3 regions of the Pseudomonas sp. AC239 genome follow, and region 2 is predicted to be linked to each of the others. Evidence: predicted binding sites of a transcription regulator. Region 2 holds the regulator's gene; each other region holds the start of a gene.

The links. The regulator sigma-54, encoded in region 2, starts transcription at its own class of promoters, with help from an activator protein. The targets are predictions, from matches to a motif close to ANTGGCATNNANNTTGCTNT.
Positions count from the first base shown of each region.
Region 1: the regulator sigma-54 is predicted to act here: its motif matches at 8,851-8,870, upstream of glnK (P-II family nitrogen regulator).
Region 3: the regulator sigma-54 is predicted to act here: its motif matches at 7,694-7,713, upstream of ACZ0AZ_RS16580 (flagellar basal body rod protein FlgF).

Region 1 covers NZ_OZ409864.1:1,697,872-1,707,618, forward strand. The annotation lists gene ACZ0AZ_RS07895 (DUF1289 domain-containing protein) at 215-436, opposite strand; gene cyaY (iron donor protein CyaY) at 440-772, opposite strand; gene lptM (LPS translocon maturation chaperone LptM) at 1,087-1,260, shown strand; gene lysA (diaminopimelate decarboxylase) at 1,270-2,517, shown strand; gene dapF (diaminopimelate epimerase) at 2,521-3,351, shown strand; gene ACZ0AZ_RS07920 (DUF484 family protein) at 3,365-4,090, shown strand; gene xerC (tyrosine recombinase XerC) at 4,093-4,992, shown strand; gene ACZ0AZ_RS07930 (HAD family hydrolase) at 4,989-5,696, shown strand; gene sutA (transcriptional regulator SutA) at 5,886-6,212, opposite strand; gene ACZ0AZ_RS07940 (secondary thiamine-phosphate synthase enzyme YjbQ) at 6,314-6,739, opposite strand; gene ACZ0AZ_RS07945 (ammonium transporter) at 6,954-8,291, opposite strand; gene glnK (P-II family nitrogen regulator) at 8,329-8,667, opposite strand; gene ACZ0AZ_RS07955 (accessory factor UbiK family protein) at 9,062-9,322, shown strand; gene ACZ0AZ_RS07960 (HigA family addiction module antitoxin) at 9,436-9,741, opposite strand.
Region 2 covers NZ_OZ409864.1:2,921,262-2,931,008, reverse strand. The annotation lists gene ACZ0AZ_RS13200 (KpsF/GutQ family sugar-phosphate isomerase) at 111-1,085, shown strand; gene ACZ0AZ_RS13195 (KdsC family phosphatase) at 1,085-1,609, shown strand; gene lptC (LPS export ABC transporter periplasmic protein LptC) at 1,618-2,190, shown strand; gene lptA (lipopolysaccharide transport periplasmic protein LptA) at 2,177-2,722, shown strand; gene lptB (LPS export ABC transporter ATP-binding protein) at 2,722-3,447, shown strand; gene ACZ0AZ_RS13175 (RNA polymerase factor sigma-54) at 3,614-5,104, shown strand; gene hpf (ribosome hibernation-promoting factor, HPF/YfiA family) at 5,178-5,486, shown strand; gene ptsN (PTS IIA-like nitrogen regulatory protein PtsN) at 5,499-5,963, shown strand; gene rapZ (RNase adapter RapZ) at 5,966-6,823, shown strand; gene ACZ0AZ_RS13155 (HPr family phosphocarrier protein) at 6,839-7,114, shown strand; gene ACZ0AZ_RS13150 (ZIP family metal transporter) at 7,209-8,102, opposite strand; gene ACZ0AZ_RS13145 (superoxide dismutase) at 8,132-8,743, opposite strand; gene ACZ0AZ_RS13140 (hypothetical protein) at 8,745-9,185, opposite strand; gene ACZ0AZ_RS13135 (class II fumarate hydratase) at 9,213-9,747, opposite strand, start outside.
Region 3 covers NZ_OZ409864.1:3,637,011-3,646,757, reverse strand. The annotation lists gene ACZ0AZ_RS16610 (flagellar hook-associated protein 3) at 1-792, opposite strand, end outside; gene flgK (flagellar hook-associated protein FlgK) at 806-2,851, opposite strand; gene flgJ (flagellar assembly peptidoglycan hydrolase FlgJ) at 2,877-4,193, opposite strand; gene ACZ0AZ_RS16595 (flagellar basal body P-ring protein FlgI) at 4,205-5,293, opposite strand; gene flgH (flagellar basal body L-ring protein FlgH) at 5,321-6,016, opposite strand; gene flgG (flagellar basal-body rod protein FlgG) at 6,068-6,853, opposite strand; gene ACZ0AZ_RS16580 (flagellar basal body rod protein FlgF) at 6,899-7,639, opposite strand; gene ACZ0AZ_RS16575 (sigma-54-dependent phenylalanine hydroxylase transcriptional regulator PhhR) at 7,984-9,546, opposite strand.

The DNA.
Region 1 (9,747 bases), 1.2 Mb from region 2:
AACCCCGCCAAAAAGACGGGGTTTTCACCGTGCCTCGGTGGTTTGAGGCGTTCGCGGACACTATCACAGCTCAAAAAATATACAAGTCACGCCCTTTTTTGCCTGGGTGAAACCCTTGTGGCGAGGGGATTTATCCCCGTTCGGCTGCGCAGCAGCCGTATAGATTTTGGGGCCGCTACGCGACCCAACGGGGATAAATCCCCTCGCCACGATATCAACAGGCTTGAAATTTTCGTGCGGCAGCCTGCTGGCAAATCACCCGGCGCCGCTGGTCATCGGCCGAGCGCCATTCGCGAATGTCTTCAACGTGGCGCGCGCAGCCGAGGCAGACTTTCTGTTCGTCGAGTCGACAGATGCCCGTGCAGGGCGAGGGCACCGCCGGGCTGACGTTGCTGTAGAGCGGTTTCGGCGGGCGAACAGGCGCGGCATCAGTCACGAATCACAGACCTTCGAATTCGAATTCAGCGCCAGCCTGTTGTTTGACGAGGCGTTCGAGCATTTCGCCGAGTTGCTCTTCACTCTTGTCGCACATCCAGCGCTCGCTTTCTTCGTTGTAATCGAAGTGGAAACCACCGGACACGGCCGCCAGCCACAGCTGACGCAAGGGTTCCTGGCGGCTGAAGATCAATTGGCTGCCGTTTTCGAATTTGACCGTCAGCACGCCGGCCGAGCTTTCCAGATCGATGTCCAGATCGCTTTCGTCAAATATGTCTTCCAGTTTTTCCTGGGTTTCATCGACCAGATCGTGGAAACGGGCTTCGGACAAACTCATTGCGGCAACCTCAAAAATGTCTGATCAGGCTCAAGCGCCGAAAGATACGGACGCTACCGGCCGATTGCAAAGATTAACGACCAAGCACCTGTCGGCCCATCCAGCACCGCCCCCGTGGGAGCGAGCCTGCTCGCGAAAGCGGTGTGTCAGGCAACGAGCCTGTTGAATTTGCCGACGCCTTCGCGAGCAGGCTCGCTCCCACAGGGATGATGCGCTTCTCAGGAGCCCCGCCGGACGGGAACCCCCTCGCATAGGCAAGCTGCCGGGTGGCCGGTATACTCCGGCGCAATTAACGCATTTTCAAGGATTTCGCCATGAAGCGCCTGATCTCTTCCCTTGCTGCGCTCGTCGCGGTTGCTTGCCTGGTCTCGGCCTGTGGCCAAAAAGGCCCGCTGTACCTGCCCGATGACGACCAGGACCCGGCCGAACAAGCCCAGTCCTCGCAAAAGCAGCCATCCAAGGCTCACAAGCACGACGTCTACCAATAAGGGATCGCCATGGACGCTTTTAACTACCGTGGCGGGGAGCTGTTCGCGGAAGGTGTGGCGCTGTCCGCCATCGCCGACCGCTTCGGCACACCCACCTATGTCTACTCGCGCGCGCACATCGAAGCACAATATCTGGCCTACGCCGATGCGCTGGCCGGCATGCCGCATCTGGTCTGCTTCGCGGTCAAGGCCAACTCCAACCTCGGTGTACTGAATGTCCTGGCCCGTCTCGGCGCCGGTTTCGACATCGTTTCCCGTGGCGAGCTGGAACGCGTACTGGCCGCTGGTGGCAGCGCCGACAAGATCGTTTTCTCCGGCGTCGGCAAGACCCGTGACGACATGCGTCGCGCCCTCGAAGTCGGCGTGCACTGCTTCAACGTCGAATCCATCGACGAGCTCGAACGCCTGCAAGTGGTCGCCGCCGAGCTGGGTGTTCGCGCCCCGGTTTCGTTGCGCGTGAACCCGGACGTCGATGCCGGCACCCACCCGTACATTTCTACCGGTCTCAAAGAGAACAAGTTCGGCATCGCCATTGCCGACGCCGAAGACGTGTACGTACGCGCCGCGCATCTGCCGAACCTGGAAGTGGTCGGTGTCGACTGCCACATCGGTTCGCAACTGACCACGCTGCCGCCGTTCATCGATGCACTGGATCGCCTGCTCGATCTGGTCGATCGCCTCGGCGACTGCGGCATTCACCTGCGCCACATCGATCTTGGTGGCGGCCTGGGCGTGCGTTATCGCGATGAAGAGCCGCCGCTGGCTGCCGACTACATCAAAGCCGTGCGCGAGCGCCTCGACGGGCGTGATCTGGCGCTGGTGTTCGAGCCGGGCCGCTTCATCGTTGCCAATGGCGGCGTGTTGCTGACCCAGGTCGAATACCTCAAGCACACCGAGCACAAAGATTTCGCCATCGTCGACGCGGCGATGAACGACCTGATCCGTCCGGCGCTGTATCAGGCGTGGATGGACGTCACGGCCGTGAAACCGCGCGACAGCGCTACACGCAAGTACGACATCGTCGGCCCGATCTGCGAAACCGGCGATTTCCTCGCCAAGGACCGCGAGCTGGCGCTGGAAGAAGGCGACTTGCTGGCAGTGCATTCGGCCGGTGCCTACGGTTTCGTCATGAGCTCCAACTACAACACCCGCGGCCGTGCCGCTGAAGTGCTGGTGGACGGGGATCAGGTTTTTGAAGTGCGTCGCCGCGAAACCGTGGCCGAGCTGTTTGCCGGCGAAAGCCTGCTGCCGGAGTAACCCATGCTGCTGCGTTTTACCAAAATGCACGGCCTGGGCAACGACTTCATGGTCCTCGACCTGGTCAGCCAGCACGCGCACATTCAGCCCAAACACGCCAAGCAATGGGGAGATCGCCACACCGGGATCGGTTTCGACCAGTTGTTGATCGTCGAAGCGCCGAGCAACCCGGACGTGGATTTCCGCTACCGGATCTTCAATTCCGACGGTTCGGAAGTGGAACAGTGCGGCAACGGTGCGCGCTGCTTCGCCCGCTTCGTGCTCGACAAGCGTCTGACTGCCAAGCGGCAGATCCGCGTCGAGACCAAGGGCGGCATCATCGAGCTGGACGTGCGTAACGACGGCCAGATCGGCGTGAACATGGGCGCGCCGCGCCTGGTGCCGGCAGACATTCCATTCCAGGCGCCAGCCCAGGCCAGCAGCTATCAGCTGGACGTCGACGGCACCACGGTCGAACTGGCCGCCGTGTCGATGGGCAATCCCCATGCCGTGATCCGCGTGGACGACATCAACAGCGCACCGGTGCATGAGCTGGGACCGAAGATCGAACACCATCCACGCTTCCCGGCGCGGGTCAATGTCGGCTTCCTTCAGGTCATCGATCGTCACCGCGCGCAACTGCGCGTGTGGGAGCGCGGCGCCGGGGAAACCCAGGCCTGCGGCACCGGCGCCTGTGCGGCGGCGGTGGCGGCCATCAGTCAGGGGTGGATGGATTCGCCGCTGTTGATCGACCTGCCCGGCGGGCGTCTGTCCATCGAGTGGGCCGGCCCGGGCGAACCGGTGTTGATGACCGGTCCGGCAGTGCGTGTATACGAAGGACAAGTGCGTCTTTGAGCGAGCAGAAATCATGACCGACAAGCCACAGGTACCCGCCCGACCAGTCGACGAATCAGCTTCCGAGAGCCTTGAGGCAGCCGCGGTTGCCGCGTACCTGGAGGCTCATCCGGACTTCTTCGTCGAGCACGAAGAGCTGCTGCCATCGTTGCGCATCCCGCACCGACGTGGCGACACCGTGTCGCTGGTCGAGCGGCAGATGACCATCCTGCGCGACCGCAATATCGAGATGCGCCATCGCCTTTCGCATCTGATGGACGTGGCCCGCGACAACGATCGCCTCTTTGAAAAAACCCGCCGCCTGATCCTCGCGCTGATGGATGCATCGACTCTGGAAGACGTGGTCATCAGCGTTGAAGACAGCCTGCGTCAGGATTTCCAGGTGCCCTTCGTCAGCCTCATCCTGCTCGGCGACAACCCGGCACCGGTTGGCCGCTGGGTGACTCACGCCGACGCGCAAACCGCGATCGGCGGCCTGCTCACCGAAGGCAAAAGCGTCAGCGGCAGCCTGCGTGAACATGAGCTGGATTTCCTCTTCGGCGAAGAACAGCGCCAGCAGATCGGCTCGACCGCCGTGGTTGCTGTCAGCCATCAGGGCATTCACGGCATTCTGGCCATCGCCAGCCGCGACCCGCAGCACTACAAGAGTTCGGTCGGCACCCTGTTCCTCAGCTACATCGCCGAGGTCATGGGCCGCGTGCTGCCACGGGTCAACAGCTCGCTGCGCTCGGTACGCTGACCATGGAACGACAACTGGACGCTTACTGCGAACATCTGCGCAGTGAGCGACAGGTGTCGCCGCACACCTTGTCGGCTTATCGCCGCGACCTCGATAAAGTTCTTGGCTGGTGCATCAAGCAGAACATCGGCAGCTGGGCCGCGCTGGACATCCAGCGCCTGCGCAGCCTGATCGCCCGACTGCATGCGCAAGGCCAGTCCTCGCGCAGCCTCGCCCGCCTGCTCTCAGCGGTGCGCGGGCTCTATCACTACTTGAATCGCGAAGGTCTGTGCGACCACGACCCGGCCACCGGCCTGGCCCCACCAAAAGGCGAACGACGCCTGCCGAAAACCCTCGATACCGACCGCGCACTGCAATTGCTGGAAGGTGCAGTCGAGGACGATTTTCTCGCCCGGCGCGATCAGGCGATTCTCGAGCTGTTCTATTCCTCCGGCCTGCGCCTGTCCGAGCTGACCGGCCTCAATCTCGATCAACTCGACCTCGCCGACGGCATGGTTCAGGTGCTCGGCAAGGGCAGCAAGACCCGGCTGTTGCCGGTTGGCACCAAGGCTCGCGAAGCCTTGGAACACTGGTTGCCGCTTAGAGCCATGACCAACCCGGCGGACGATGCGGTTTTTGTCAGCCAGCAAGGTCGGCGTCTCGGCCCGCGGGCGATTCAGGTGCGGGTCAAACTGGCTGGCGAGCGCGAACTGGGGCAGAACCTGCATCCGCACATGCTGCGGCACTCGTTCGCCAGCCATTTGCTCGAGTCCTCGCAGGATCTGCGCGCGGTGCAGGAATTGCTCGGCCACTCCGACATCAAAACCACACAGATCTATACCCACCTCGACTTCCAGCATCTGGCGGCGGTCTACGACAGCGCCCACCCCCGGGCCAAACGCATGAAAGGCGATGCTTCATGAGCATTCAGTTGATCACCTTCGACCTCGACGACACTTTGTGGGATACCGCGCCGGTGATTGCCAGCGCCGAAACCGTGTTGCGCGAATGGCTGAGCGAACATGCGTCGAATCTGGGCGCAGTGCCGGTGGAGCATTTGTGGTCGATCCGCGAGCGCGTGCTGGCGGGCGAACCGGGCCTCAAACACCGCATCAGCGCGCTGCGCCGACGTGTGCTGTTCCATGCGCTTGAAGAAGCCGGATATGCCCACGGCGAGGCGTCGGAGCTGGCTGACAAGGCTTTTGAAGTGTTTTTGCATGCGCGGCATCAGATCGAAGTGTTCCCCGAAGTCGAGCCGCTGCTGGAGCTGCTCGCCAATCACTATGCCCTCGGCGTGGTCACCAATGGCAATGCCGACGTGCGTCGACTGGGGCTGGCGGATTACTTCAAGTTCGCCTTGTGCGCCGAAGACATCGGCATCGCCAAACCGGATGCGCGGCTGTTCCAGGAAGCCTTGCAACGGGGCGGCGTAAGTGCTGAAGCGGCGGTGCATGTCGGCGATCATCCCGGTGATGACATCGCCGGGGCGCAGCAGGCAGGCTTGCGCGCGGTGTGGTTCAACCCGACGGGCAAGGTCTGGGAGGCGGAGCGCTTGCCGGATGCGGAGATTCGCAGCCTGACCGATTTGCCAGCGGTGCTCGCACGCTGGAATGCTTCCTCGAACTGATCTATAGCCCTGTGGGAGCGAGCCTGCTCGCGAATGCGGTGTGTCATTTAACATGTGTGTCGGCTGACATGCCCTCTTCGCGAGCAGGCTCGCTCCCACAGGGAACTGCATTTGTTTTCAACGGATTGATTCCAGGCATGAAAAAGCCCGCAGCGACGGCGGGCTTTTTCAGCAAGCGAGCGACGCGCCTCAGATAGGGCGGCTGCCGTACTTGTTGTCCGGCTTTTTGGGCGGATCGGCGACCACGTTGGCCTCCACTTCCTGCACCTTGCCGCCGCGCGCAAGGAATTCTTCCATGGCCTTGGCCAGGGCGTCACGCTCCTTGTTCTTGGCTTCGATGCTCGGCAACTCGTCGACCGATACCGCAGCCTTGGCTTTGCCTTTGGCAGCCGGGGCCGGCGTGTCGTCACCGCCATCGTCTTCGGCAACGTCTTCCGCTGCCGCTTCCAGGCCTTCCTCGGCCTCGTCTTCGTCGCCTACTTCGAGGTCGTCGTTTTCCAGATCATCGTCGCTCATGTTCTACCTCATGACTTGCCAAAAGCAGATTAGTTATAGACCAGCTTTGGCGGCTGTCGAAGCCGCCGTTGAAAAATCTTCCACCGCTGCCCGGCAGCGGCTCATGCCTGTTCACCGTGCAAGGTGGCGAGGACTTTACGGGCACCGCCGTGATCACGGTGCTCGCCCAGATAAATCCCTTGCCAGGTACCCAGTGCCAGCCGCCCTGCCGAAACCGGCAGGCTGATCTGGCAACCCAGCACGCTGGCCTTGAAGTGCGCCGGGAGATCGTCCGGGCCTTCATCGTTGTGCTCGTAGCCGTCCGTTCCTTGTGGGATCAGACGATTGAAAAATCGTTCGAAGTCGCGGCGAACTGCCGGATCGGCGTTCTCGTTGATGGTCAACGACGCCGATGTGTGCTGCAGCCACAAATGCAACAGACCGACCCGACAGGTCCTGAGTTCAGGCAAGCCTGCGAGCAACTCGTCGGTTACCAGATGAAAGCCCCGGGGCCGTGCCCGCAGGGTTATCAGAGTCTGTTGCCACATACAGTTCTCCGCTCGTTCGGGGCGCATTCTAGCGTGCTCTGAAAAAAAACAAAGGCCCTAATATTCCTGCAGTGATGTAAGCGATTGCCCGCAGAAAAAGCCTCGTCGTAAAGACGACCAAAGCCGTAAGAAAAATCCTTTCAGCCGCTTCTTGGATGACAAATCCCGGACAAAAAAATGCCCGGCGAACCGGGCAATTTTTTATCGCGCGTACTTACAGGTTGTAGCCGCGTTCGTTGTGTTGTGCCAGATCGAGGCCGACCGACTCTTCTTCCTCGGTGACACGCAGCCCCATGACGGCGTCCAGCACCTTGAGGATGATGAAGGTGACGATCGCGGTGTAGATCACCGTGAAGCCGACGCCTTTGATCTGAATCCAGACCTGCGCGCCGATGTCGGTCACGGTGCCGAAGCCGCCCATTGCCGGGGCTGCGAATACACCGGTGAGGATCGCGCCGAGAATACCGCCGATGCCGTGCACGCCGAAGGCATCCAGAGAATCGTCATAGCCGAGTTTGCGCTTCAGGGTGGTGGCGCAGAAGAAGCACACCACGCCTGCGGCCAGACCGATCACCAGTGCACCCATCGGGCCTACGGTGCCAGCGGCCGGAGTGATCGCGACCAGACCGGCGACCACGCCCGAAGCGATGCCCAGTGCACTTGGCTTGCCGTGGGTGACCCACTCGGCAAACATCCAGCCCAGTGCGGCAGCGGCAGTGGCGATCTGGGTAACCAGCATCGCCATACCGGCAGTGCCGTTGGCAGCAGCAGCGGAACCGGCGTTGAAGCCGAACCAGCCGACCCACAGCATCGCCGCGCCCATCAGCGTGTAGCCGAGGTTATGCGGAGCCATTGGTGTGGTCGGGAAGCCTTTGCGCTTGCCCAATACCAGGCACGCGACCAGGCCGGCGATACCGGCGTTGATGTGCACCACGGTGCCGCCAGCGAAGTCGAGCACGCCCCAGTCCCACATCAGGCCGCCGTTACCGGACCAGACCATGTGCGCGATCGGTGCATAAACCAGAGTGAACCAGACGCCCATGAAGATCAGCATCGCGGAGAACTTCATGCGCTCGGCGAACGCGCCGACGATCAGCGCTGGAGTAATGATCGCGAAGGTCATCTGGAAGGTGATGAATACCGCCTCAGGGAACAGCGCCGCCGGGCCGGTGATGCTCGAAGGCGTGACACCGGCGAGGAACGCCTTGCCCATGCCGCCGAAGAATGAATTGAAGTTGACGACGCCCTGCTCCATGCCGGTAGTGTCGAAGGCAATGCTGTAGCCATAAATGACCCACAGGATGCTGATCAGACCGGTAATGGCGAAGCACTGCATCAGCACGGAAAGAATGTTTTTCGAGCGAACCATACCGCCGTAGAACAGCGCCAGGCCGGGGATGGTCATGAACAGCACGAGCGCTGTCGAGGTGAGCATCCAGGCGGTGTCGCCGGAATTGAGGACTGGCGCTGCCACTTCGTCTGCCGCCATGGCGATGCCGGGCATTACGATGGACAACAGGGCGCCTAGCCCTGCGAATTTACGCAGAGTCATATTGTTTTCTCCTGGGGCGTTGGGTTTGTGGCGGCGCTTAGATCGCGTCGGTATCGGTTTCGCCGGTACGGATGCGGATCGCCTGTTCCAGATTGACCACGAAGATCTTGCCGTCACCGATCTTGCCGGTGTTGGCCGCTTTGGTTATCGCCTCGATAACCCGATCCAGATCCTTGTCGTCGATGGCCACGTCGATTTTCACCTTGGGCAGAAAATCGACCACATATTCCGCGCCGCGATACAGCTCGGTGTGACCCTTCTGCCGGCCGAAGCCTTTGACTTCAGTGACGGTAATGCCCTGCACGCCGATTTCGGACAGCGACTCGCGCACGTCGTCCAACTTGAACGGCTTGATGATGGCAGTGACTAGCTTCATGAAACTCTCTCCCGAATTGGTGGACTTGCCCCAGGAAAACAAACCCGTCTCAAGTCTAAGCGCAGTGCCTGGCTTTGTAACGCATCGTTGACGCCAGCTAACCGCATCAGACGAAACTCCCCGCTTCGTCTGCCGCACTGCATTCGTCACAGCGACTGCATCAGTGCATGGGTCGAGGGTGACTAAGCAGAAACCTTGCCAGCTCGGCAAAAACCCTGCATTTCAATCTCTTGGCGCCTGTTGCACGCGCTCGGGCAGAACAGCGTTTGCCGATACGCACAACAACGGTGCACCACCGTCCGTCCCCCTGCGCGAAAAGCGTGCATCCGTGCAACGGGATTGACTATAGACACTGCGTGATACACTGCCGGCCATTGTTTCCAGGACATTTCCCATGCTCGCGCCCAAAGACTTCTTCGACGCCCTGAGCGGCACCGCCTCCCGCCTCTTTAGCGGCGATACCCCGCTGCCGAAAGCCGAAATCGAAAGCCAGTTCAAAATGCTGCTGCAAAGTGCCTTCAGCAAACTCGATCTGGTCAGCCGGGAAGAGTTCGATAGTCAGATGGTGGTGTTGGCGCGCACGCGGGCACGGCTTGAGAGTCTTGAAGCGAAGGTGGCGGAGATGGAGGCGAAACTGAATCCGCCGGCTGAATAGCACCACTACTGACAGTGAAGGTTGGGCACGCTCTTCAGCTTTAAAGGCGTCGAAAAAACACCTTCAAACGTTTTCCTTCAAGCAGCCTTCAGCTCCACTGCCTAGATTCACTATCAAGCGCAATGTGCCAGCCGCTCGACCTGATCACGGATTGCAGCTCCTCTTTCAATTTCGGCTTTTCGCAGATCGTAGGTCGATTGGAGGTTCAGCCAAAACTCAGGAGTGGTGTCCAGACAGATTGAAAGTCTTAAAGCCATGTCAGCGCTGATGCCCCGGCGCTGTAGAACGATATCGTTCACCGTCGGAGTAGACACGCTCAATGCTCTCGCCAACGCAGCGGCTGTGAGGCTCAAAGGCTCCAGATACTCCTCTTTGAGGATCTCGCCGGGATGGACCGGACGCATACCATTCTTGGTCATACTCAC
Region 2 (9,747 bases):
TTTCAGAGGGTTTTGGTAACCAGTAATGACAAAGCACGTCGAACTTGCGTGAGGCTTTGCCACATAACCGCTATAATCGCCGCCTTTTCATCGGCCCATACGATTCTGACATGAGCAAAACCCGCGACCTGATTCAATCGGCACAACGCACCATCCGCCTCGAAGTGGAAGCCGTCCAAGGCTTGATGGCCCATATCGACGCCGATTTCGTACGCGCTTGCGAGATGATTCTGGCCAGCAAGGGCCGTGTGGTCGTGGTCGGCATGGGCAAATCCGGGCACATCGGCAACAAGATCGCCGCCACCCTGGCCAGCACCGGCACTCCGGCGTTTTTCGTGCATCCGGCCGAAGCCAGCCATGGCGACATGGGCATGATTACCCGCGACGACGTGATTCTGGCCCTGTCGAACTCTGGTTCGACCAATGAAATCGTGACGCTGCTGCCGCTGATCAAGCGCTTGGGCATTCAACTGATCAGCGTCACCGGCAACCCGCAGTCGCCCTTGGCGAAGGCTGCCGAGGTCAATCTCAATGTGCATGTCGAGCACGAAGCCTGCCCGTTGAATCTGGCACCGACTTCTTCTACTACTGCAGCGCTGGTCATGGGCGATGCCCTGGCCGTGGCGCTGCTGGAAGCTCGTGGTTTCACTGCTGAAGATTTCGCGTTCTCGCATCCGGGCGGCGCCCTTGGCCGTCGCCTGCTGCTGAAAGTGGAAAACGTCATGCACGCCGGGCAAGAGCTGCCGCAGGTACAACGCGGCACCCTGCTCAAGGACGCACTGATGGAAATGACCCGCAAAGGCCTGGGCATGACCGCTATCCTTGAAGCCGACGGCAAGCTCGCCGGGATCTTCACTGACGGTGATTTGCGCCGCACCCTGGATCGCGCCATCGACATCCGCAGCGCCACCATCGACCAGGTGATGACCGCCCACGGCAAGACCGCCCGGCCCGACATGCTCGCCGCCGAAGCCCTGAAAATCATGGAAGACCATCGAATCAACGCCCTGGTAGTCGTCGACGAGGAGGATCGCCCGATCGGCGCCTTCAACCTCTCCGATCTGCTGCGCGCAGGAGTCATGTAATGAGCAACGATCTGCTGCAACGCGGCAAAGCGATCAAACTGGCAGTTTTCGATGTCGACGGTGTGCTCACCGACGGCCGCCTGTACTTTCTTGAAGACGGCAGCGAGTTCAAGACCTTCAACACCCTCGACGGCCAGGGCATCAAGATGCTAATGAATGCCGGCGTACAAACCGCGATCATCAGTGGTCGCAAGACTCCAGTGGTCGAGCGTCGCGCGAAAAACCTCGGCATCCCGCACCTGTTTCAGGGGCGTGAAGACAAACTGGTGGTGCTCGACGGCCTGCTCGCACAACTGGGCCTAAGCTATGAAGAAGTCGCCTACCTCGGTGACGATCTGCCAGACTTGCCGGTGATCCGCCGTGTAGGGCTGGGCATGGCGGTGGCCAACGCTGCCGATTTCGTCCGCGAACACGCCCACGGCGTTACCCGCGCCCGTGGCGGCGAAGGTGCCGCCCGCGAATTCTGCGAATTGATCCTGCGCGCCCAGGGCCGCCTCGAAGCGGCCAACGCCGCGTACCTGTGAGCCTGACCATGTTTAGCAAAAAGTTTCGCAACTTCCTGCTGTTCGGCTGCATCGCGGCGATTTTCGCTGCGGTCGGCTATTGGAACATCAGCCCTGAACGCTTCCTCGACAAGCCACCGGTTTCGGCTGCCGAGAATCCGATCGACTGGTACGCGACCAACACGCACACCATTCAGTATCTGCCCGACGGCAAGGTGCAGTACGAAATGACCTCCGACAAGGCCGAGCACGTCAAGGCGACCGATGTCACCCTGGTGACCAAGCCTGACTTGAACATGTATCGCGGCACCGACTTCCCCTGGCACGTGACCAGCGAACGCGGCGAAGTGAACTCGGGCGGTACCGAAGTGGAATTGATCGATTCGGTCCGCGTGCAGCGCACCGATGAGAAAAAGCGCGGCACCCTGATCACCAGCACGCGCATGACCGTGTTCCCGCAGCAGGAATATGCGCAGACTGCGCAACCCGTTAGAATCGAGGGCGCTGGTGGCGTATCGACTGGCGTCGGAATGAAAGCGTACCTGAAGGACAGCAGGATACACCTGCAATCGAACGTAAGAGGACAGTATGAGGCTCGTTAAAACCCTCCCTATTTTGCTCAGTCTGGGCGCAGCACTGGGAAGCGCGAGCGCCTGGTCCCTGCCGAACGATCAGCAGCAGCCTATCCGCATTCAGGCCGACGACGCCCAACTGGACGACAAGAATGGCATCGCCACCTATAAAGGTGACGTGATCATTACCCAGGGTTCGATGATCGTTAAAGGCAACACCGTGACCATGACGCGCGCGCCCAATGGCGACATCGACGTGGTGACCTCGGTGGGCAACCTGGCTTACTTCGAGCAGCTGCAGACCCAGGGCGACGCCAATCCGGTCAAGGGCTACGGCGTGACGATTCAATACCACGCCCAGCAGAACCGGGTGGTGCTGATCGACAAGGCCAAGGTTATCGACAAGGATAACAACGTCACCCAAGGCGAAAAAATCGTCTACGACACCGTGAAGAAACTGGCCAGCGCCGGTCGCGCCACGGGCAGCAAGGTCACCGAATCGCGTCCGCGCATCGACATGGTGATCCAGCCGAAGAAGAAAACCGAAGAGAAATCCCAGTAATGGCAACTCTGAAAGCTCAGCACCTGGCCAAGGCCTATAAAAGCCGCCAGGTCGTGCGTGACGTCAGCCTGTCGATCGACAGCGGGCAGATCGTCGGCTTGCTCGGCCCGAACGGCGCCGGCAAGACCACGTGCTTCTACATGATCGTCGGCCTGGTGCAGGCGGATCAGGGCCGTGTGCTGATCGATGACCTGGACGTCAGCCACCAGCCAATGCACGGCCGCGCCAAGGCCGGTATCGGCTATTTGCCGCAAGAAGCGTCGATCTTCCGCAAACTGTCGGTTGCCGACAACATCATGGCGATTCTTGAGACGCGTCCGGAGCTGGACAAGGCCGGTCGTCGCAAGGAGCTGGAAAGCCTGCTGCAGGAATTCCACATCAGCCACATCCGCGACAACCTTGGCATGAGCCTTTCCGGTGGTGAGCGTCGCCGGGTGGAAATCGCTCGTGCGTTGGCGACTGCGCCGAAATTCATCCTGCTCGACGAACCGTTCGCCGGTGTCGACCCGATCTCGGTGGGCGACATCAAGCAGATCATTCACCACCTCAAGGCCAAGGGCATCGGTGTGCTGATCACCGACCACAACGTCCGCGAGACACTGGATATCTGCGAAACCGCTTACATCGTCAACGACGGTCAATTGATCGCTGAAGGCGATGCCGAGACCATCCTGGCCAACGATCTGGTCAAGGAAGTGTATCTGGGTCACGAGTTCCGCCTGTAAGCGCGACAGCGCTGTATCGATTCAAGGCGCATTTATCCGCTTTAATTGTTACAGCGCTCTAGGCAAACACTTCAGTTTCAGGCATATAATTTGCTTAAGTTTGGCGCTTCGGCGCCCTGTAGTGGATGGCGCAAAGCGCCGGCGAATAAGGTGTTAAGCCCCTGCCATGAAACCATCGCTAGTCTTGAGAATGGGCCAGCAGCTGACGATGACGCCGCAGCTGCAACAGGCCATCCGTCTGCTCCAATTGTCGACCCTGGACCTGCAACAGGAGATCCAGGAGGCTCTGGAATCCAATCCGATGCTCGAGCGCCAGGAAGAAGGCGACGACTTCGACAACGCCGATCCTCTGGCCGACAACGCCGAACAGAAGCCCGCCGAGATTCAGGAACCCTCCTATCAGGAAACCGCCCCAACGGTGGACAACCTCGAGGATGGCGAGTGGAACGAGCGCATCCCCAACGAATTGCCGGTGGATACCGCCTGGGAAGACGTCTACCAGACCAGCGCCAGCAGCCTGCCCAGCAGCGATGACGACGAATGGGATTTCACCACCCGCACGTCCGCCGGGGAGAGTCTGCAGAGCCATCTGCTCTGGCAACTGAACCTGGCACCGATGTCCGACACCGATCGCCTGATCGCCGTGACCCTGATCGACTGCATCAACAATCAGGGCTACCTGGACGAAACGCTCGAAGAGATTCTCGAAGCATTCGATCCGGAACTGGACATCGAGCTCGATGAAATCGAAGCCGTCCTGCATCGCATCCAGCAATTCGAACCCGCCGGGATCGGCGCACGCAACCTCGGCGAATGCCTGCTTCTGCAACTGCGCCAACTGCCAGCCAAGACGCCGTGGCTGAGCGAAGCCAAGCGTCTGGTTACCGATTACATCGACTTGCTCGGCAGCCGCGATTACAGCCAGTTGATGCGCCGCATGAAGCTCAAGGAAGACGAGTTGCGCCAGGTCATCGAGCTGGTGCAGAGCCTCAATCCGCGTCCGGGCTCACAGATCGAATCGACCGAAGCCGAATACGTTATTCCCGATGTGATCGTGCGCAAGGACAACGAGCGCTGGCTGGTCGAGCTGAACCAGGAATCGGTGCCACGTCTGCGCGTCAACGCCCAGTACGCCGGGTTTGTGAAGCGTGCCGACACCAGCGCCGACAACACTTTCATGCGCAATCAGTTGCAGGAAGCCCGCTGGTTCATCAAGAGCCTGCAAAGCCGTAACGAAACCCTGATGAAAGTGGCCACGCAGATCGTCGAACATCAGCGCGGCTTCCTCGAATACGGCGACGAAGCGATGAAGCCGCTGGTATTGCATGACATCGCCGAAGCGGTCGGCATGCACGAATCAACGATTTCCCGGGTAACCACGCAAAAATTCATGCATACCCCGCGCGGTATTTATGAGCTGAAATACTTTTTCTCCAGCCACGTCAGCACCTCCGAAGGCGGCGAATGCTCGTCCACAGCGATCCGCGCGATCATCAAGAAACTGGTCGCCGCGGAAAATCAGAAAAAGCCGTTGAGTGACAGCAAGATCGCTGGTTTACTGGAGGCACAAGGCATTCAGGTGGCTCGCCGCACCGTCGCCAAGTACCGCGAATCCCTCGGAATCGCGCCTTCGAGCGAACGCAAGCGGTTGATGTAAGCCACGTTACAGCGTTCCAGTGGCAGGCTTTTCGGCCTGCCGCTTTATGCACTGGCAACGAAGGAGAAGCTGTATGCAAGTCAACATCAGTGGACACCAACTGGAAGTGACCCAACCTCTGCGTTCCTACATCGAGGAAAAACTCCAACGACTGGAGCGACATTTCGACAAGATCACCAACGTGCAAGTCACGATGTGCGTCGAAAAGCTGAAGCAGAAGATCGAAGCCACCTTGCATATCCCCGGCAGCGAAGTGGTCGCCAACGCAGAAGATACTGACATGTACGCTGCGATCGACTCACTCACCGACAAGCTGGATCGCCAACTCAAAAAGCATAAGGAAAAGACCCAGAGCCTCCTCCAGGGCGCAACCGGTCGTTAACACCCCTATCCCATGATCCGACTTGAAACCATCCTGACCCCCGGCCGTTCCCAAGTGAACGCGCCGGGCGGCAGCAAGAAAAAAGCCCTCGAACAGATTGCCAACCTGATCCACCGCGAAGTGCCGGATCTGGCGATGCAGGATGTCTTCGAGGCGCTGATCGCCCGTGAAAAACTCGGTTCCACCGGTTTCGGCAACGGCATCGCCATTCCCCATTGCCGCCTCAAGGGCTGCACGGCGCCAGTCAGCGCCCTGCTGCACCTGGAAGCCCCGATCGATTTCGACGCCATCGACGGCGCCCCGGTCGACCTGCTCTTCGTGCTGCTGGTCCCGGAGGCCGCGACTGATGCGCATCTGGAGTTGCTGCGCCAGATCGCCAGCATGCTCGACCGCAAGGAAGTGCGCGAAAAACTGCGCAGCGCCGCGAGCAACGAAGCCTTGTACCAGGTTGTGCTGGACGAGCAGAACGGGCACTAATCATGCGCTTGATCATCGTCAGTGGCCGTTCGGGCTCGGGCAAAAGTACCGCCCTGAATGTCCTTGAGGACAACGGCTACTACTGCATCGACAATCTGCCGGCCGGTTTGCTGCCGGAACTGGCCGAGCGGGCGCTGATTCACACGGAACTGGCGCAGCCGCTGGTCGCCGTGTCGATCGATGCGCGCAACCTGCCCAGCCATCTGTCACGCTTCCCTGAGTTGCTCGAAGACGTGCGTGCCAAGCATATCAAGTGCGATGTGCTGTACCTGGACGCCGATGAAGAAACCCTGCTCAAGCGTTTTTCCGAGACCCGTCGTCGTCACCCGCTGAGCAACGCCAATCGCTCGCTGGCCGAGGCGATTCACGATGAAACCGCCCTGCTCGGCCCGATCGCCGATCTGGCTGACCTGAAAATCAACACCACCAGCCTGAATCTGTATCAACTGCGCGATACCCTGAAGTTGCGTCTGTTGAATCAGCCTGAGCCCGGCACGGCGTTTCTGGTTGAATCATTTGGCTTCAAGCGCGGCATGCCGGTCGATGCCGATCTGGTCTTCGATGTGCGCTGCCTGCCCAATCCGTACTGGAAACCGGAGCTGCGCGCGCAATCGGGCCTTGATGCACCGGTGGCCGAGTACCTGGCGCAGCAGCCGGATGTCGAAGAAATGTATCAGGACATCTACGCCTACCTGAACAAGTGGCTGCCACGTTTTGCCGCCAGCAACCGCGCCTACGTGACCATTGCCATCGGCTGCACCGGCGGGCACCACCGCTCCGTCTACCTGACCGAACGTTTGGGTCAGGCCCTGCAGAAAACCCTGAAGAACGTCCAGGTTCGCCACCGCGACCTCACCTAAAGGATCCACACCGCGATGCCTGCTCGTGAAATCGAAATCATCAATAAACTGGGTCTGCATGCCCGGGCATCGGCCAAATTTGTCGGCGTGGCGGGTCAGTATCCAGACTGCACGATCCGAGTGGGACGCACACCTGAAACGACTGTCGACGGCAAGAGCATCATGGCAATGATGATGCTCGCGGCGGGCAAGGGCACCAAAATTTATTTGAGTACTGAAGGGCATCAAGAGCAGGAAGCCATGGATGCGCTGGTAGCGTTGATCAACAACTACTTCGACGAAGGTGGCTGATAGCCAAAGTCAAAAGATCGCAGCCTGCGGAGCTCCTACAGGAAACGCATTCCAGGGTGGTAGCTGCCGCAGGCTGCGACCTTTTGATCTTCTTTCAACCCAACGCCGTATCCATCACCATCATCAGACAAAACCCGATCAACAAGCCAAGACTCGCCAGTTTGTCATGTCCGTGACGGCGCGACTCCGGGATCACTTCGTGGGTCACTACCAGCAACATCGCCCCGGCCGCCAGTGCCAGTCCCAGCGGCAACAGTACCTGAGCCAGACTCACTAGCCACGCACACAACAGCGCAAACACCGGCTCAACCAACCCCGACGCCGCGCCGATCAGAAACGCCCTGACCCGTGACATTCCTGCCCCGGCCAGCACCAAAGCAATCACCAGTCCTTCCGGCACATCCTGCAGAGCGATGCCCATCGCCAGGCTGTCGGCGTCCGGCATGCCGCCGCCGGCAGATACGCCGACCGCCATACCTTCGGGAATGTTGTGCGCAATGATGGCGAACACGAACAGCCAGATTCGCGGTGGAATCACCGGATGGTCGAGCGTGCCGACGAGCATCTCCGGCGAGGCACCGGAAACCCTGCGATCTACCAGATACAGGCCAAACGCGCCGAGCAGGATGCCGAAACAGATCAGGCCACTGGCAGCCCACGGCGTCAGACCAAGACTTTCGGCCGCAGCAATCCCCGGCACGATCAACGAAAATGCGGTCGCCGCCAGCATCACCCCGGCACCAAATCCCAGCAAGGTGTCGCTGAGTGCCTGCGGCATGCGCCGGATCACCAGCACTGGCACCGCGCCAAGCGCCGTACCCAATGCGCAGATGGCACCGCCCTGCAAGGCGCGCAACAGCCTCGGTTCCAGATTCAGCCATTGCAAACCGTGGGCGACCAGTAAAGTCATCCCCGCCAACAGCAACAGTGAACCCACCGCGTAACGAAACATGCGCCCGCTGCCAATCGCCAGTGTTTCCGTGCCCATACTCAGCCCTGATTGTTTTTATGGAAGGCTTAAACCAGCGCGGCCTGATAGCGCGCAGCAACTTCCGGCCAGTTGATCACGTTGTAGAACGCGCTGATGTATTCCGGGCGACGGTTCTGGTAGCGCAAGTAGTAGGCGTGCTCCCAGACGTCGAGACCGAGGATTGGGGTATTGCCGTTCATCAACGGGCTGTCCTGGTTGCCGCTGCTTTCTACGATCAGTTTTTTCTCCGGGGTGACGCTCAGCCACGCCCAACCGCTGCCGAAACGGGTCAGCGCGGCCTTGGTGAAGGCTTCCTTGAAACTGTCGAGTCCGCCCAGTTGCTCGTCGATGGCCTTGGCCAGAGCGCCGTTGGGCTTGCCGCCACCGTTGGGCACCATCACTTCCCAGAACAGCGAATGGTTGGCGTGGCCGCCGCCCTGATTGATCACCGCCGCGCGAAGTTTTTCCGGCAGCTGCTGGACGCTGGCGACGAGTTTTTCCACCGGCCATTCAGCAAACTCGGTCCCTTCTACGGCGGCGTTGAGGTTGTTGATGTAGGTCTGGTGATGCTTGGTGTAATGGATCTCCATGGTCTGCGCATCGATGTGCGGCTCGAGGGCATCGTAGGCGTAAGGCAAGGCAGGCAAGGTAAAAGCCATTTCAATGGACTCCATACTGATGAGAATTTGAGGCGCGGCGAGCATTGCCGGTGTCCGGATGCAGCAGGCGCTGGGTGCGCGGGTATTCGCCGTGCTCGCCGATGAAATTCAGCAGTTCGACGTAAGTCTTGCTGCTCTGGCGCAATGCCGATTCACGCAGGGCCGGACGCAGCCGTTCGTCCTGCATGGTCTGCAACAGGCGTTGGTGGATGGCGCAGAGGTATTCGGCGCTCTCCTCCGGTTGATTCAGGCGCAGATGCAGGTCGGCGAGGTTGTGGTGAGAGACGACGCAGGCCGCCACCGCTTCGTCGGCATCCGCCCAGCGTTCGAACAACACTTGCGCCAGGGCCAGCGCTTGCAGGTAAGCCTCACGGGCGTCGATCAGCTCGCCCAGCATGAAACAGCGATTGGCCCGTTCGATCGTGCGTTTCCAGTGCTCCATGGTGAGCCTCCAAAGCGGTTGCGGGGTTTACACGCCGCCGGCGGTGAGTTTCTCGGGGTTGAGCAACTCTGCCAGTTGGCTGCGCGACAGGTCGGTGTGTTCCAGAGCGACGTCGATCACCGCGCGGCCTTCCTTGTAGGCCTGCTTGGCGATTTCAGCGGCTTTCTGATAACCGATGATGGGGTTGAGCGCGGTGACCAGAATCGGGTTGCGCGACAACGCTTCTTGCAGGCGCGATTCGTTGACCTTGAAAGTAGCGATTGCCTTGTCGGCGAGCAGGCGACTGGAGTTGGCCAGCAGTTCGATGCTGCTCAGCAGGTTCTGCGCGATGATCGGCAGCATCACGTTCAGTTCGAAATTGCCGGATTGACCGGCGACGGTGATCACCGAGTCGTTGCCGATCACTTGCGCAGCGACCATCGCGGTGGCTTCCGGGATCACCGGGTTGACTTTGCCGGGCATGATCGACGACCCCGGTTGCAGCGCTTCGAGTTCAATTTCGCCGAGACCGGCCAAGGGACCTGAGTTCATCCAGCGCAGGTCGTTGGCGATTTTCATCAGT
Region 3 (9,747 bases), 720 kb from region 2:
GCCGCTGCTGTTGCTGATCAGGCCATTTTGGCTGGCCTCGGCGGTCACGTCGTTGCCCAAAGCATCGGTGATCTTCAGCTGGGTGCTGCTGACGAAATCGATGGTGTACGGCTGCCCGGCAGTGAACTTGGCGTCGTAGGTAGCGGCAGTGCCGACGGTGCCGTTGGACAGCACGACACGGCCGTCATCCACGGCTGGTGCAGTCATTTTGGTGTTGGTGCGGCCGGTGTTGATGGTCTGCTGAAACGCATCCCAACCAGTGGTGTTGGTACCCACGGTCATGCCGTCGCCGATGCCCAGATCAATAGTGGTCTGGTCACCGTTGTAGCTGAACGTGCCGTCAGAATTCTTCGAGTACGGTGCGGTATCGGTTTTCGAACCGGAGAACAGGTAGTTGCCGTTGGCATCCTTGGCGTTCATCAGGCCCAGCACTTGTTGCTGGATCTCGCCCATCTCCGAGGCGTAAGCCTGGCGGTCCTTGTCGGTGATCGTGCCGTTGTTCGCGGCCAGCGCAAGTTCCTTGGCCCGTGCCAACGCCGTGGTGATCGAATCCAGCGTGGACTCCTGCACGTTCAACGCACTTTTGGTGGTGTTGACGTTGGTCTTGTACTGATCGAGCATCGCTGCCTGCTGGCCCAGCTGCAGCAGACGCCCGGCACCGATCGGATCATCGGCGGCAGTGTTGATGCGTTGCAGGCTGCTCGCCTCGCTCGCGGTGGCGACAGCCTTGTTGAAGTTACGCTGATAATCCGAAGCTTGCGTTCCGTAATACTGGGCGGTGGAAATGCGCATGAATTACGACTCCTTAAAGGCTGTTGATCAGCGTGGCGAAAGTTTCCTGCGCAGCTTTGATGATCTGCGAAGACGCTGTGTAGTACTGCTGGTACTTGACCAGGTTGCCGGTTTCTTCGTCCAGGTTGACCCCGGAAAGCGAATCGCGGGCACCCTTGGCGTTCTCCAGAATCGCCGTGGTCGCGGCGCTGTCGGACTTGCCTTGGGCGGTCTTGGTACCGACGTTGGTCACCAGGGTGTTATAGGCGTCGGTCAGGCTGATGCCCTTGCTAGCCGAACCGGTGTCCACGGTCTGTTTGGTTTGCAATGCGACCAGTGCCTGGGCGTTGCGGTTGTCCGAAGACGCCGCGCCGGTCAGGTTCATGGTGAAGGTCTCGCCGGATTTCGGCGTGCCGCCCACGGTGGTCTGCACGGTGAAGGTCTTCTGCACGTTCGGCGTGACCGTAGTGTCCATCACCGGGTTGCCGCTGGCGTCGACGATGCCGACTTTCAGGTTCAGCGTGTTCGACTGGCCGGGCACGATGGTGCCGGTGCCGATGGTCGCGCCCTTGGCGTCGACCAGATTGTACGATTGGCTGCCGCCGCTGGCTGCGCCGAACACCAGTTTGACCGGCGTCGAATTCTTCAGCGCCGCCTGCATGTCAGCCTGGGCGGTCGGGTTGTAGATGTCGATCTTGTCGCTGAGCGTCGGCTGGGTGTAAGTGCCCAGACCGTTGGCGCTGGCGACGCCGGTGAGCGGACCGGCCGCAGCGATTTTCTTCGGATCGGTCAAGACCGTCTGAATGCTCGCCGCCGCGTTGCGGGTCGGCGTGATTTTGAACGAGTCACCCGCGCTCAGCGCGCCGCCATTCAAGGCCAGGGTGAAACCGTCGATCACTGGCGGCGGATTGGTCGTGGTGCTGAATGCGCCCAGATCGGTGCCGTCGGAACGTTTGACGGTGTAATCGGTGGCACTGGTGAAGGTCACCTGATAATCGCTGGTGGTCAGCTTGCCGGTGTCCTTGATGGTCACATCGAGGTTGCCCGAACCGGCGCTGTTGCCATCCTTCGCAATGCTGCGCTGACTGATCAGGGCGGCACTGTTGATGTTGTTGAAAATCGCCGCGCCGAAGTCACCGTTCTTGTCGATGCCCTGGGCTTGCTGGCTGTTGATCTGATCGGCAATCACCAGAGCGACGCGACCGAGCTCGTTGAGCGACGGGTCGAGGACTTCCTTGCGATAAGTCAGCAGACCGCCGATTTCGCCACCGCTGATCACCGAAGTGATGTCGATGGTGCTCGAACCGCGATCCATCTGGATCGACATGCGCGACGGGTCGGTCTTGCTCGCGACCATGCTCAGGCTGTTGGTGGTGTTGCCGATGACCAGCGGCTGGCCGCTGCCGACATAGATGTCGAAGCTGGTGCCGCGCTCGACGACCTGGGCACCGGTCAGTTCGGAGAGCTGACGCACGGCTTCGTTACGGCTGTCGAGCAGGTCGTTCGGCGCCCCGCCACTGGTGGAGATTTCGCCGATCTTCTGGTTGAGATTGGCGATCGCCGTGGCGAGCTTGTTCACCTGGGCGGTCATGTCGCCGAGGCTGCCGTTGATCGTGGTGTTCTGATCGTTGAGCTGCTTGGCCAAGGTATTGAAACGGCTGGTCAGCGCCTGCGCACCGGTCAGCACCGACTGACGCGAAGTGTCATCGGTGGCCGACGTCGATACGCCCTGCATTGAGGTGAAGAATTTCTGCAGCACACCGGTCAGGCCGGTGTTGGTGTCCGACAGCATGGCGTCCAGCGGCGTCGCCTGCTTGAGGAACGCGGCCGATTCGCTGTCCAGCGAAGTCGCGGTGTGCAGCTGCGATTCCAGGTACGAGTTGTACACCCGGCGCACGTCGGCCAGGGTCGTGCCCGTGCCGATGAAAACGCTGCCGTACTGCTGCGAGGACTTGGTGCCCTGCACGGTTTGCTGACGTGAATAACCGGCGGTGTCGACGTTGGCAATGTTGTTGCCTGTCGTAGCCAGAGAGGACTGGCTGGCCGACAGTCCCGACATCCCGATATTGAGCAAACTCATGGTTCAGACCTTATTACCTGGTGCCTTATAAAGGCGTGGTGGAGACACCCGCCGCAGCGTAGTTTTCAAAACTGTTCATCTGCTTGGCAATCTGCGAAATCTTCGTCGCGTAGTTCGGGTCGGTGGCGTAACCGGCCTTCTGCAACTCGCGTACAAACTGTTCTGGGTTATCGGCCGACTTCAGCACTTCTTGATAGCGATTGTTGCTCTGCAGCAACGTCACCAGATCGTGGAAGCTGTCCTTGTACGAGGCGTAGGAACGGAACTCGGCCGTCTCCTTGACCATCGCACCATTGCGGAACTCGCTGGTGATCGCGCGGGCCGAATCGCCCTTCCAGTTGCTGCTCGCCTTGATGCCGAACAGGTTGTGGCTGCTGCTGCCATCCTGAGCGCGCATGACCGACTTGCCCCAACCGGTTTCCAGTGCCGCTTGCGCCACCAGATAACGCGGATCGACGCCGATGCGGTCGGCAGCTTCCTTGGCCATCGGCAGCATGGTGTTGACGAATTCGTCGGCCGAACTGAAGGCCTTCTTCGCCGGTGCCAGCGGAATCTGCGCCATAGCGCGGCCGTAGACCTGCATCTGCCCGCCGGCAGCTTTCTGCTCTTCGGCACGGGCCAGCCAGTCGCCGTTGTACAACGCGCCGGAACCGCTGACGGCGGTGGTCGCAGCCCGTTGCGGCAAGGCGTTGGTCGCCGCTGCTGCAGTGGTCGCAGTGGCCACGCTCGGCGCCGACGGCACCAGGCCGGCGAGCAAGCGATCGGCCAGTTTCGGCGGCAGCGCCAGACGCCGCTGATTGATCAGCGCCATGTCGTTGCGATGGGAAATGTCGATGTTGTTCGGCGCATGCACCGAGCGCGATGCCCACAACGGACGCTCGCCGTTGACGCGGGACAGCGGACCGGTGGCGACGGTCCCGGCGGCAATCGGCGTCGGCACGGCGGCGGCCTTGGCCAGCGCTTCCTGCTGCTTGGCGGCGGACGCAGCGGCAGCCTCACCCGGAGCCATCGGTTTGTTCTTCGACATCTGCCGGATCAGCACGTCGGCCAGGCCGATACCACCGCCCTCCCGCGACATGGAAACCGCCAGTTGCTGGTCGTACATTTCCTGATACTGCTTGGCGGCCGGCGTGTTCAGCGGGTTGTCCTGGCCGAGCGCTTCGGTGGCCGAACGCATCGACTTGAGCATTTCGCCGAGGAACAGCGACTCGAATTCCTGCGCCACCTTGCGCATGTTTTCATCGCTGTTCTTGTCGCCGACCTTGAGCTGATTCAGACGATTGAGGTCCGAGTAGGACCCCGAATCGCTGCTGCTGACCAGACCGCTTTTGCGCATATCCATGGGGGCCGGCCTCAGATCACGATCAGGTCGGCTTGCAAAGCGCCGGCCTGCTTCAGAGCTTCAAGAATTGCCATCAGGTCACCCGGTGCCGCGCCGACCTGGTTCACCGCACGGACGATCTCGTCGAGGGTGGTGCCCGGGCCGAACTTGAACATCGGTTTGGCTTCCTGTTCGGCATTCACTCGTGAGCGCGGCACGACGGCAGTCTGGCCGTTGGACAGAGGCCCCGGCTGGCTGACGATCGGGTCTTCGGTGATGGTCACGGTCAGGCTGCCGTGGGTGACAGCGGCCGGCGACACTTTCACGTTCTGGCCGATGACGATGGTGCCGGTGCGCGAGTTGATGATGACTTTGGCGACGGCCTGGCCCGGATCGACTTCAAGGTTTTCCAGGATCGACAGGTAGTCGACACGCTGGCTCGGATCGAGCGGTGCAGTCACACGGATCGAACCGCCATCAATGGCTTGTGCGACGCCAGGGCCGAGCATGTCGTTGATCTTGTCGACGATGCGCTTGGCGGTGGTGAAGTCGGAGCGGTTGAGGTTCAGCGTCAGGCTGTTGCCCTGGTTGAAACCGCTCGGCACCGAACGCTCAACCGAGGCACCGCCAGGGATGCGCCCGGCCGACGGAACGTTGACGGTAATCTTCGAACCGTCACGGCCTTCAGCGTCGAAACCGCCAACCACGAGGTTGCCCTGAGCGATTGCATAGACGTTGCCGTCGATACCCTTGAGTGGCGTCAGCAACAAAGTGCCGCCGCGCAGGCTCTTGGAGTTACCGATCGACGAAACGGTGATGTCGACCTGCTGACCCGGTTTCGCAAACGCTGGCAGATCAGCACTCACCGACACCGCCGCGACGTTCTTCAACTGCACGTTGCCCGACCCCGGCGGCACCTTGATGCCGAACTGCGAGAGCATGTTGTTGAAAGTCTGCAGGGTGAACGGGGTCTGCGTCGTCTGGTCGCCGGTACCGTTAAGCCCGACCACCAGGCCGTAACCGATCAACTGGTTGGAGCGCACGCCGGAAATGCTGGCGATGTCTTTCAGCCGCTCGGCATGTGCAGTGAAGGCAACCGGCAACAACAACGCGGCCAGCATGAGGCTTTTCAGATTCAACGTAGCCACCTAGAAAGGGAACAGCGGGCTGAGGAAGAAGCGGTCGAACCAGCCTGGCTGACTCGTGTCGGCAAACGCGCCGGTACCCGAATAGGTGATGCGCGCATCGGCGACACGGGTCGACGACACAGTGTTGTCGGTCGCGATGTCATCGGCGCGGACCATGCCGGCGATGCGCACCAGCTCGTCACCGGTATTGAGCGTCAGCCACTTCTCGCCACGCACGGCAATGATGCCGTTGGGCAGCACGTCGGCCACGGTCACGGTGATCGAGCCGGTCAGGCTGTTGCTCTGCCCCGACTTGGCGTCGCCCTTGGTCGAACGGTCGGCGCTGTAGCCGGCGTTGAGGCTCAGGTCGTTGCTACCGATCGGGTTGTTGGTGGTCAGGCTGGAGCCGAACAACGAAGTCAGCCCGATCTTGTTGTCGCTGTTCTTGTCCATCTGCGAGTTGGCATTTTTGCTCGCCTGGGTGCGCTCGTTCAGGGTGATGGTGATGATGTCACCGACCCGGAACGCCTTGCGGTCGCTGTACAGGTTCTGCTCGAAGCCGGCCTGATAGATCGAGCCGTTGTTGGCGGCCGCCGGCAACGGCGTGCGCGGCAACACCGGAGCGTAGTAAGGGTCGTTGGGCCTGGGCGTCGGGGCGACGCAGCCCGCGAGCGAGACGACCCCACTCAATGCCAGAACAGATACAAAGCGCTTCATGACCCTACCTCACGGTGTTGCTGGCGACCTCGGGCCGCCCCAAAGACTGGATTACAGATTCTGCGTTACGAACGAGAGCATCTGGTCGGCGGTGGAGATCACCTTGGAGTTCATCTCGTAGGCGCGTTGAGTGGTGATCATGTTGACCATCTCTTCAACGGTGCTGACGTTGGACGTTTCCAGGGTGTTCTGCAGCGTGGTACCGAAACCGTTCAGGCCCGGGGTGCCGATCTGAGGCGCGCCGGAAGCCGCGGTTTCCAGGAACAGGTTGTTGCCCACGGCTTGCAGGCCGGCCGGGTTGATGAAGTCGGCGGTCTGCAGGTTGCCGATCACTTGCGAGGCCGGGTTGCCGGCGATGGTGATCGACACGGTACCGTCGCGGCCGACAGTGAAGGTCTGCGCATCGTTCGGGATGATGATCGCCGGTTCCAGAGCGAAACCGCTGGCATTGACGATCTGGCCATTGGAGTCGAGGTGGAAAGTACCGTCACGGGTGTAGGACGTGGTGCCGTCCGGCTGCAGGATCTGGAAGAAACCGCGACCGTCGATGGCCATGTCCAGCGGCTGCTCGGTGGTTTGCAGGCTGCCGGCGGTGAAGTTTTTCTGCGTGCCGACGATGCGCACACCGGTACCCACTTGCAGACCCGACGGCAGTTCGCTGTCCTGGGTCGACTGGGCACCTGGCTGACGCTTGATCTGATAGAGCAGGTCCTGGAACTCGGCACGGTCACGTTTGAAACCCGTGGTCGAAACGTTCGCCAGGTTGTTGGAAATGGTGGTCAGGTTGGTGTCCTGGGCGGACAGACCGGTTTTGGCAACCCATAGAGCCGGAAGCATTCGATTCTCCTCGTGCGCCTGTTTTACGGCGCGACGTTCTGATAATTAGCTGATCTGCAAGACCCGAGCCATGGCCTGGTCGTCGTCTTTGGCGGTGTTCATCATCTTGACGTGCAACTCGAACTGCTTGGCCAGGGCCAGCACCGAAGTCATTTCTTCCACGGCATTGACGTTGCTCGACTCGAGGAAACCCGAGACCAGTTTGACGTTGGCGTCGGCTTGCGCCGGCTGGCCGTCCTTGGTGTAAATCGAACCGTCGAGACCTTTGTTCATGTTCTTGATGTCCGGGTTGACCAGCTTGATCCGGTCGACTTCGGCCATCACGCGCGGACCTTCGCCCATTGCGCGAATACTGATGGTGCCGTCTTCGCCGACTTCGACCTGCTGCTCGGGCGGCACGGCGATCGGGCCGCCGTTGCCGATTACTGGCATGCCATTGCCGGCACGCAGTACACCGAGGGCGTCGATGTTCAGGCTGCCAGTGCGCACGTAGCTTTCGCCACCGTTGGGGTTCTGCACGGCGATGAAACCGTTGCCTGACACCGCGACGTCGAGGTCGCGGCCGGTCTGCACCAGCGAGCCCGGGGTGAAATCGGTGGCGGGCCGTTCGCTCATGGCAAACGCACGCGCCGGAAAGCTGTCACCGAATACCGGCATCGAACGCGCCTGCTCGAGGTCGCGCTGGAAGCCGTTGGTGGAAATGTTTGCCAGGTTGTTGGCATGCGCCCGTTGCGCCAGTGCGTTCTGGCTGGCGCCGGTCATTGCCACATAAAGGTACTTGTCCACAGTGTTTCCTCTGCATGCCGGACGTTTGCCGCCCACCGCTGTACTGCTCAGCCATAAGCAATTTGCAGACCAACTTTTTATTGGCGGGCAAAGGCCCGGTAAACAAGGGACTTGAGGGAATCGGAGGGGAATTTGAAATGTTTCGAAGACGAAAAACCGGCGGTGTCATGCCGGTTGGTGGCAATCCTCAGTTCAGCGGGTGGATGGCGATCCTGTGGCGAGGGGATTTATCCCCGTTCGGCTGCGCAGCAGTCGCCAAGCCTGCAAATGAGGTCGCTGGGAAGGAAAAGCGGGGCGGCTTCGCCGCCCATCGGGGATAAATCCCCTCGCCACAAAGGCTCTATTTAGCTTTCGGAGGTTTTGCCCACCTCATACTCACGCAGCTTGTTGGCAATCGTGGTGTGCGAAACACCCAGCCGCTTGCCCAACTGCCGGCTGCTCGGGTGCTCGGAATACAACCGCTCCAGCACCGCTTTCTCGAAACGCCCGACAATCTCATCCAGATGTCCATCCAGGGAAAAATCGCCAAGCGGCTGACGCACGCCATAATCCGGCAGGCGGATATGTTCGGCCTTGACCTTACCGCCGTCGCACAACGAAACCGCCTGGAACAGCACGTTCTCCAATTGCCGCACGTTGCCCGGCCAGTGGTAATGGCTGAGGCGATCCATCGCCGCCGGGGCCAGTTTCGGCAGCGGACAGCCGATCTGCCGACTGGCCTGATCGAGGAAGTGTTCAACCAGCGGCGTCAGACCGTCGAGGCATTCGCGCAACGGCGGAATGTGCAGCGACAGCACGTTCAAGCGGTGATAGAGATCCTGGCGAAACTCACCTCGCGCGCACAGTTCAGACAAGTCCACCTGGGTCGCGCAGATCACCCGCACGTCGAGATACACCTCCTCATCACTGCCGACGCGACGGAAGCAGCCGTCCTGAAGAAAGCGCAGCAATTTGACTTGCAAACGCGGACTCATCTCGCCGACGCCATCGAGAAACAGCGTGCCGCCCGCGGTCAGTTCCAGCAGACCAAGCTTGCCTTCGGCACGCGCCCCTTCGAAGGCACCGGGGCCGTAGCCGAACAATTCGGTCTCGGCCATCGATTCCGGCAACCCGGCGCAGTTGAGCGCCATCAACGGTGACTGTCCGCGCGGACTGGCAAGGTGACAGGCGCGCGCGAGCAGTTCCTTGCCGGTGCCGGTTTCGCCTTCTATTAATAGCGGCGCATCCAGCGGCGCCATGCGTCGCGCTTCGCGGACCACGGCGGCCATGACTTTCGAGCTTTGGAAAATACTGTCGAAGCCGCGCAGCTCTTGCTTGCGCACATTGTAGATCCGCTCGCCGACGCGGTCGGCGCGGTGCAGCGTCAATACGGCGCCGGCCATGGCCTCGCTGTCATCGTGCTCCGATTGCAGCGGCGCGATGTCGGCAAGAAAGATGTCGCCCTTGACCTTGACCCGCATGCCGTTGATTCGCGATTTGTTGGCGCGCACCAGTTCCGGCAAATCGAAATCCTCGGCGTAGCGCGACAGCGGAATCCCCGGTACCTCATCGACGCGCACGCCGAGCAATTGCGCTGCCGCGCGGTTGGCCGCGACGATCGAGCCGCCCATGTCGATCGACAGCACCGGAAATTCCAGCGCGCCGAGCAGCGCATTCAATTCCATATGCCGGCGCTCGCTGGGCATCAGCCCGACGCGCTTGACACCGAACACCCCGCCGATTGCCTCGAATTTCGGCCGCAATGCCTGGAACTGGATGTTGATCAGGTTCGGGCAGTGCAGGTAGATCGCGTTGCCATGCTCACCGCCAACTTCACCGCGGGCAACGTTGATCCCGTACGCCACCAGCAGATTGAGAATATCGCGCAGGATGCCGATGCGGTTCTGGCAGTGGACTTTGATGCGCATAGAAAAAGGCCCGACAGGTTTGAGAGGTAAACACATGTCCTTGTGGGAGCGAGCCTGCTCGCGAAGGCGCCAGCACATTCAACATCGATGTGTCAGACCGACCGCTTTCGCGAGCAGGCTCGCTCCCACAGGGTTTTGTGGCGCGCCCGAGGCAGAGTTTTCTGTCGAGGCACGCAGATAGTTGTCAAGATTATGTGACAG